Regions from separate parts of the Shewanella polaris genome, predicted to be linked through region 2. Evidence: predicted binding sites of a transcription regulator. Region 2 holds the regulator's gene; the other holds the start of a gene.
The links. Region 2 encodes MetJ, which represses methionine synthesis genes. Its sites were predicted from a motif close to TAGACGTCTAGACGTCTA; they were not measured.
Positions count from the first base shown of each region.

Region 1 (4,733 bases), 260 kb from region 2:
GGGAACCGTATCAATGTATTGAAGCGCACTTTCAAGATGCGGTTAATTCTCAAGTGCAACATTCTGGGTATTTTGTTCGTTGGAAAGAGATGTGGATATTTTGTGGCATAACCAATGATTATAATGCTGCAATAACATTGGCTTCCCAAATAGAGCTGATTAACACGGCCTCAATCATTGTTAAAGATGTGCCGATTATGACCATGCAGCAAGTGTCGTTTATGTGTATTGAAACGGCCCATTTCGATCACTGCTAATTGACTTACAAGTGCTGTCTTGATGTAAGTTTAAGTTGATTTAAGATTAGACTGAATTAGGTTTATTTGAATTGGACTTATTCTGACTTAAGCCCATTGATGTCATTTAGCTCACTAAGTTGCATCAATATTAATGGTCGCTGTTCACTGTGATACCGGTGATATAATTGAGTTATTTCTGCTGGCAATGTGGATAATTCACTTGGCTCTCTTACTATAAATTGCTGTTGTTGATATAAACTTATTAACCACGGATGGGCAAATAAGAAACAATCTTTAACGATTAATTTTGGTGCGATAAATTTTAATAGTTGAGTTGATACTTGCTGGCCACGATAGTCAGGATGGACTAACAATCCACTTATTAATTGATATTGGCCTACAGGTTTAACTCTTATTGCGGCAATGATTATTTGCTGGCTCAATTCTGTGTCATTCGTGAGTGTTGGTTGAACATGATGGATGACAGCAACAGATTCTTTTTGGGCCAATCGAGCATAAGGCATATGTTGACGGTAGAATAATTTGATTGCGGACCATTCTCTAATGGCAACAGAAGGTTGCTGATTTCCAGTTATCTTTGTGTTTAGCCAAGTTGGTTGATACATAATGTGAGCCATTTTAAAATCAAATAATGATGTTATTAATGTTATATGTTGTTATTGCTACAAAACAGAAAAAATAAAACCGCCTAATGGCGGTTTTATTTTTCTATGCTATTAACTTAGTTTACAAATTCTAGGTTAAAACGACATAGACAGTTAGCTTATTATAATCCAGCGTCTGCACGAAGGATTTCAGCTTTATCTGTTGCTTCCCAAGGGAAGATATCTCGACCAAAGTGGCCATAAGCAGCAGTCTGTTGATAGATTGGACGTGCTAAATCTAACATTGCTGTTAAGCCATATGGACGTAGTTCAAAGTGTTGACGAACCAATTTAATTAACACTTCTTGAGACACCTTACCAGTACCGAAAGTTTCGATACTGATAGAGGTTGGTTCTGCAACACCAATCGCATAAGACACTTGTAACTCGCAACGATCAGCAAGACCCGCAGCAACAATATTTTTAGCCACATAACGTGCAGCATAAGCAGCACTACGGTCAACTTTTGATGGGTCTTTACCAGAGAAAGCACCACCACCATGACGCGCCATGCCACCATATGTGTCAACGATAATTTTACGTCCTGTTAGTCCACAGTCACCAACGGGTCCGCCAATAACAAAACGCCCTGTAGGGTTAATAAAGTATTTAGTGTCTTTATTTAACCATTGTTCAGGTAACACAGGCTTAATGATGGTTTCCATTACGGCTTCAATCAAATCAGCTTGTTTAATGTCTTCACGATGTTGAGTTGATAATACAATTGCATCAATGCCAATGATTTTGCCGTTATCGTAGGCAAAAGTGACTTGGCTTTTCGCATCTGGACGTAACCACGGTAGTGTACCGTTTTTGCGCACTTCAGACTGACGCTTAACTAATTTATGGGCGTAAGTAATAGGTGCAGGCATTAATACATCAGTTTCATTGCTTGCATAACCGAACATTAAGCCTTGATCGCCAGCGCCTTGCTCAGCAGGATCGGCACGATCAACACCTTGATTAATATCTGGAGACTGTTTGCCAATGGCATTTAGTACTGCACATGAATCTGCATCAAAACCCATATCTGAATTGGTGTAGCCAATTTCGCGTACCGTTTTGCGGGTAATTTCTTCAATATCTACCCAAGCAGAAGTGGTAACTTCACCACCTACTAATACCATACCGGTTTTAACATACGTTTCGCACGCAACACGAGCTTTTGGATCTTGCTCAAGTATCGCGTCTAATACCGCATCAGAAATCTGATCGGCTATTTTATCTGGATGACCTTCTGAGACAGACTCAGAGGTAAACAAGTGCTTTGCCATAATAGGGGAATCTCGTTGGTTGCAATTGAATATACGTCTAGACGGCTATTTTAGTCGAATTTGATTTTGATAACACCCCCCTATACGAATTTATCTCGAGAATTGTGCACTAATGCATGAATATTTTTTATTCACAAAAACAATGTTTAGTAGGAAGGCTAATTAAATCTATGATTCAAAATGTTATTTTTGGGGTTTAACTATTGTATTTAATCACTCTGCTGCTAAGAGTTGAACAATATCAGTGTGAGTTATTCGGTTTTCACCAGTAATGAAAGACGATGTTTTATTACTATTGAGGTTTTTTTGACTGTTGTTGTCAATAAATAGTTACTCGTATAGTGAGTATTGATTATGGATATCTGATCAGTTTGTATAATGAAATAATTTAGCTTTTTGTACTTCTATATGAGCAAAATCCAGTTAGTTGATCATTAAAATGTGTAATGAGAGTAATTTTAATTTGCGTCATATCGCCTTGTAGGGGAAAATATGGCTTCACAATTGCCAGCTAGATCATAAAAACAAGCAGGAGAGAGCATGTCATCTCGTAAAGTACTCGCTAATGCCATTCGCGCCCTAAGTATGGATGCGATTCAAAAAGCCAATTCTGGCCATCCCGGTGCCCCGATGGGCATGGCTGATATCGCCGAAGTGCTATGGAATGATTTTCTAAAGCACAATCCAACTAATCCTAAGTGGGTCGATCGCGATCGTTTTGTGTTATCAAACGGTCATGGCTCTATGCTTATATATTCTTTACTGCATTTATCTGGTTATGCATTACCTATGGAAGAGCTAAAGCAATTCCGCCAATTGCATTCAAAAACTCCAGGACATCCTGAATATGGTTACACTCCAGGCATTGAAACGACTACCGGCCCTTTAGGCGCTGGTATCAGTAACGCTGTGGGTATGGCTATTGCAGAAAAAACCTTAGCGGCTCAATTTAACCGTCCGGGACACGACATTGTCGATCATTTTACATATTGTTTCTTGGGTGATGGTTGTTTAATGGAAGGTATTTCTCATGAAGCCTGTTCATTAGCCGGAACGTTAGGTCTTGGCAAGTTAGTGGCATTCTGGGATGACAACGGTATTTCAATCGATGGTAATGTTGAAGGCTGGTTCACTGATGACACACCTAAGCGTTTTGAAGCGTACGGTTGGCATGTTATTGCTGGTGTCGATGGCCATAATCCAGAGGCTATCCGTGCTGCAATTGAAGAAGCGAGATCGGTTACAGATAAGCCATCAATGATTTGTTGTAAAACAATTATTGGTTTTGGCTCACCTAATAAATCAGGTAGTCATGATTGTCATGGTGCACCATTAGGCGATGCTGAAATTGCAGCCGCTCGTGAATTCTTAAACTGGCCATATGCTCCTTTTGAAATTCCATCAGAGGTTTATGCTGGTTGGGATGCAAAGCAAAAGGGTGCCAGCAATGAGTCGTTATGGGATGAACATTTCGCTGCTTATCAAGCCGCTTACCCTGAGCTAGCTGCAGAATATGATCGCCGGGTATTAAAAGGTGAATTGCCTGCTGATTTCGAAACTAAAGCACAAGCGTTTATCCAAGAAAGCCAAGACAAAGCCGACAATATTGCTAGTCGTAAAGCATCGCAAAATGCCATTGGTGTATTTGGTGCTATGTTGCCTGAATTACTTGGTGGCAGTGCCGACTTAGCGGGTTCTAACTTAACCCTTTGGTCTGGTTCTAAAGGTATTCAAGATGATCCAGCCGGTAACTACATCTATTACGGTGTGCGTGAATTCGGTATGAGCGGCATTATGAATGGTGCATCACTACATGGTGGTTTTATTAACTATGGTGCGACTTTCATGATGTTTATGGAATATGCGCGTAATGCAGTACGTATGTCTGCATTAATGGGTATTCAAAATATTTTCGTTTATACCCATGATTCTATTGGTCAAGGCGAAGATGGCCCTACTCATCAACCAGTTGAGCAATTAGCTAACTTACGTTTAACACCTAATATGGCCGTATGGCGTCCATGTGATGCAGCAGAAACGGCTGTATCTTGGAAAATTGCAATTGAACGTCGCAATGCTCCAACATCTCTCATCTTTAGCCGTCAAGGCCTTAAAGCTCAAGCGCGTACCGCTGAGCAATTAGCGAACGTAGCTAAAGGTGGTTATGTACTGTCTGATTGCCAAGGCACTGCTGATGTCATCTTAATTGCCACTGGTTCAGAAGTGCAATTAGCCATGGATTCAGCCGCTGAACTCACTAAACTAGGTCAAAAAGTACGGGTTGTTTCTATGCCTTCTACGACTGAGTTTGATAAGCAAGATGCTGCATACAGAGAGTCCGTATTACCAAAAGCAGTGACTAAACGTGTCGCAATTGAAGCCGCACACGCTGATTTCTGGTACAAATATATTGGTTTTGACGGTGGCGTGGTGGGTATGACGACCTTTGGTGAGTCTGCCCCAGGTGCTGAATTACTTAAATATTTCGGCTTCACTGTTGATAATGTCGTAAAAACTGTCCAGTCTTTAGGATAATCATCTGAGATTAAACACTT
Region 1 covers NZ_CP041036.1:3,841,229-3,845,961, reverse strand. Annotated here, with positions in the region: gene FH971_RS16685 (hypothetical protein) at 1-257, shown strand, start outside; gene FH971_RS16680 (GNAT family N-acetyltransferase) at 335-865, opposite strand; gene metK (methionine adenosyltransferase) at 1,027-2,178, opposite strand; gene tkt (transketolase) at 2,719-4,713, shown strand.
Region 1: a site for MetJ is predicted at 2,209-2,226, ahead of metK (methionine adenosyltransferase). Genes of this name have one in related genera too.

Region 2 (4,733 bases):
AAGGTTTGCACTTTCTCACGCGATTGCGCCACTAAAATATTAGGAATAGCACCTTCATCAGCAACTAAAATAGAACATGCATCAACATTACTGGCTGCTACGCCCATTTCTCGTAACAATGCAGCCATGAGGCGAGCGGACCAACGTTCACCAAAACTCACCACATGGTTTAATTGGTAATCATTATGTTGTTCTAAGGACAACAAACTGACTAACTGAGATTTATCAGTCGACAAACGTTCACGTAAATCACGTGCTTGTTCATTTGACAGTAATTGCTCAATTAACGTCTGCTGATAACTAATCAGTACTTGTAGCTCTTCTTGCCACAATTGACCACTGTCACGAAGGCTCAGTAATTTGTATAAGAAGTTAGTCGTTTTACCGGCGGCGGATACCACCACAAGATCATCACTTTGACCGTGGGTAAGCAAAATATGTGCAACACGGCGATAGCAGTCTGCATCCGCTAAACTAGAACCACCAAACTTATGTAAATGACTTCGCGCCATTACTGACTCCTTAAACAACTACGACTTTTATTGCGACGGCTTCTTGTTGCAATTAACGCTTTATGCAATAAATAGTGGTGCAATGAACTCTTTTTTGCATTTTAATCATGCCACAAATGCATATTTTGTTATTTTACTCAAACCACAGCTAACATAAACTCAAATTAAGCTTATTTAATTGCCGCTACGGCAGCTAAACCAGCTTTCAGATCGGCAAGTAGATCTTCAGCGTCTTCAATACCGACTGATAGTCTCAATAAAGTCTCTTTAATACCAGCCTCTTGCCTTGCTTGTGGGTCCATTGCTCTATGGGTCATAGTGGCCGGAACGGCGACTAAACTTTCCACTCCGCCTAAACTTTCAGCAATACTGAACAAAGACAATGCCTGTAAAAAGGCAACCACTTCGGCTTCACCGCCCTGCAATTCAAAACTTAACATAGCGCCAAAGCCTTGTTGTTGTTTTGCCGCAATGTCGTGACCTGGATGATCTTTTAAACCCGGGTAGTGAACCTTGGTAACCACATCACTAGCGCTGAGTAGCTCAACAATCTTTTGCGCGTTACGTTGATGCTCACGAATTCGCACAGCAAGCGTTCGTAGGCCACGCAGTGTTAAGTAACTGTCAAACGCAGACCCCGTCAGCCCAAGGGTGTTTGACCACCAATGCAATAATTCACCTAATTCAGGATCTTTAGCCACAACCGCGCCACCGACGACATCGCTGTGACCGTTGATGTATTTAGTGGTTGAATGGATCACTATGTCAGCACCTAATAATAAAGGTTGCTGTAATATCGGTGATAAAAAGGTGTTATCTACCGACACCAACGCGCCAACGTCATGGCAAGCATGACTGACGGCTTCGATATCAATCACTCTAAGTAAAGGATTTGAGGGGGTTTCTAACCACACCATTTTAGGTTTCTGGGCAATGGCTTTACTCAATGCTTGGCTATCTGTTTGATCAACAACTAACAACTTAAATTGGCCTTTTTTCGCCAAATTAGTAAATAAACGATAACTGCCACCATAACAATCGTGCGGTACAACCAATAAATCATCAGGGCCAAGTAAGCTGGTGACTAAAGTAATCGCCGCCATACCAGTACAGGTCACCACACCAGTAGCACCTTGTTCAAGTTTGGCGAGCGCCTCCCCTAAAATACACCGAGTAGGATTACCTGAACGACTATAATCAAACTCACGAGGATTATTATGACCATCGAATGAATAATTAGTCGATAAATAAATAGGCGGTACAATTGCACCATGTTGTGTGTCTGTTTCAATACCTTGGCGAACGGCCAATGTGGCGCTTTTATGTTTTGTCATAATTGATTCCTAAAATGTCACAAACACACAAGTAGATGTCTAGACGTCCAAATTTACCGAAAAGTTCTGCATCCGTCAACAAAATAGACGCGTAGACGTCTAAACATCAAGAAATCTATTTGCATCGAGGTTAAATAGTCGCAATAATTTGACTAGAGCTTGTAACGGTTTAAAATCCGCACCGTATTTATCGTTAAGGGTAAGTTAATGACTGAATGGAATGGCGAATATATTAGCCCATATGCCGAACATGGCAAAAAAAATGAACAAGTAAAAAAGATTACAGTTTCGATACCGCTAAAAGTATTAAAAATACTAACAGATGAACGCACTAGACGTCAGATCAATAATCTGCGTCATGCAACTAACAGTGAACTGCTATGTGAAGCATTTTTGCATGCATATACAGGTCAACCATTACCTTATGACGGTGATTTATCAAAAGATGAACCGGACAGCATTCCAAGTGAAGCTAAAAAGATAATGGATGATATGGGCATCGAATGGGAAGAGCTGGAATAATCCACAGGTTAGTGACAACGTCATCGACTTGGAAACTACCCTAATACGAAGTAGTCTTGTTTTAAAAGAGAACATATGATGTCGTTTATCGATCCTACAACCTTGATACTGGCATCAATTATCGTTTTTTTAGGCGCGTTAACCCAGAGCTTAATTGGTTTTGGGTTAGCCGTTGTTGCTAGTCCCCTGCTGTATATTGTTAACCCTCAACTAGTGCCAGTACCAATTATTGCAATGGGATTTGCCATTTCTGCAATGACCTTATTTAGAGAACGCAACCACCTGCAATTTAATGGTTTACAATATGCTTTGCTCGGGCGGATCCCCGGCGGATTTTTAGGCGCTGGGTTATTACTGTTTGCACCACAAGCCATATTAGGTTTAGTGATTGCCGCTATTGTATTTATTGCTGTGATATTAAGTGTTTATCGCATTACAGCCCCCATCAATCGCATCAGTTTATTTATCGCGGGGGTATTTTCGGGCATATTTGGCAACATCGCCGCCATTGGTGGTCCACCTATGGCGATTTTACTTGCAGGCCAAGATCCTAGTAAATTTAGAGCTGCACTGTCTGCATTCTTCGTACTCAGTTCACTGATTGCTTTAGCTATTCTAGCCATAGTCGGCTTGGTTGAGATGAAACATTTGTGGTTGTCGCTAATGTTATTCCCTTCCGTTGTTACCGGTTACTTGGTCTCTGGATTGTTAATTAACCATGTCGATAAAAATAAAACCCGCATTGTGACCTTAATATTATGTAGTATCAGTGCGACTTTGTTAGTGGTTAAATCGACCAGCGCACTAATCAACTAATCAACTAATCAACCTAGTAACTCATAATGAGCTAACTATTCTCTCATTATGAGTAATTAAACCTTACCCAAAAAAATTTTCCCCTAAAGGCTTCCACCAAAATAATACACTAAATTATTTTTCCCTATCCATAATTGTTGTTCCAAATCCACTGCGAAATTTTTTATCTCTATAGCAAATTGAATATTGTCACGAAAGAGATCCACATCACATAAGTCCATTAGATTTGATTCAATTAACTTTTTTTCAATTAGATTTTTCTCATGAACATGATCTACTTCAAATTAACACTACTCACTTTTAGGTAACATTATTCACAGCAAAGAAATAAACATAAATTGCAAACGCACCACTAATAAGAAGCCCTATAGAGGATAAAATGATGAACACATACGTTAAAGTTGGTATCGCACTCGCTATTGCATTATCACTAGGTAGCCAAGCAATGGCAGCCGAAGGTGGTAACCCTAAAAAAGGCAAACATCTTTACAAAAAAGAATGTAAAGCTTGCCACAGCGCCGATAGTGAAGGCCCAGAACTTACTCCGATGGCTAAAACTATGAGTCAATGGGATCGCTTTTTCTCTCGAGATAAACATAAAGCTAAACCTGCCGTTTTTGAGGCTCTATCAGAAAAAGACTTGAAAGACATTCAACAGTTTTTATATGACCACGCAGCCGATTCTGATCAGCCAGCAACTTGTGGCTAAATCATAAAAGCTGAGAGCCTTTCGCTCTAAGCAAAACATAAGCAAATAAACAATCCAAAAAATTGGGGCTTCGCCTCAGGGATTTTTACAACAAAAATTTGCCAGATTGAGTTAATTCATTTGGCAAATTGGGGGAGCAAGACTATGAGAACTCTCATATCAATACTCGTTGCAAATGCACTCTTTATGAGTGGTGCTAGCCTAGCGGCAGACACTGATGCACAAAAGATTGCCGATCTAAAACAACAACTCGCGACTATTAACGAAGATCTTGATGATTTAAATTCGCGAGTTGACAAAACCGAGCGTCACACTGCGTTAGACAGAATATCCATTACTGGTGATTTTAGAACCAAAGCACATTCATTACATTACCAAAATGTCACTTGGAACCCGGCCATGAATGTCAATTTTACTGACTTCGCTACAAAAGCCATGTCAGGTGTATTTGGTGACCCGAGTAGTTCTACCTCGTTATTAGGCCAAATGATGATGGCCAACCCTGATCTAGCCACCGCATTTCAAAGCGGCCAGCTACAGGGCGTGATGCCAATGGTGTTAGGTCAAAAAACTCAACAAGATATTGATAATGATATTTTTTACACCACTCGATTACGCCTAAATATTGATGCAAAAGTATGGGACAACGTCAGCTTTGCCGGACGCTTAACCATGTTTAAGAGCTGGGGAGACTCTACTGGAGTTAAAGTATTTGATTCATGGAACTCATTCACAATGGACGGCACAAGTAGTGGCAGCACCAGTGGTGATGAGTTAAAAGTAGAGCGTGCCTATTTTAACTGGAAAGACATTAACGGCAGCGGCACTTACCTTTCTATC
Region 2 covers NZ_CP041036.1:4,097,297-4,102,029, forward strand. Annotated here, with positions in the region: gene FH971_RS17880 (bifunctional aspartate kinase/homoserine dehydrogenase II) at 1-512, opposite strand, end outside; gene metB (cystathionine gamma-synthase) at 683-1,846, opposite strand; gene metJ (met regulon transcriptional regulator MetJ) at 2,054-2,368, shown strand; gene FH971_RS17895 (sulfite exporter TauE/SafE family protein) at 2,444-3,184, shown strand; gene FH971_RS17900 (c-type cytochrome) at 3,564-3,893, shown strand; gene FH971_RS17905 (DUF3373 domain-containing protein) at 4,038-4,733, shown strand, end outside.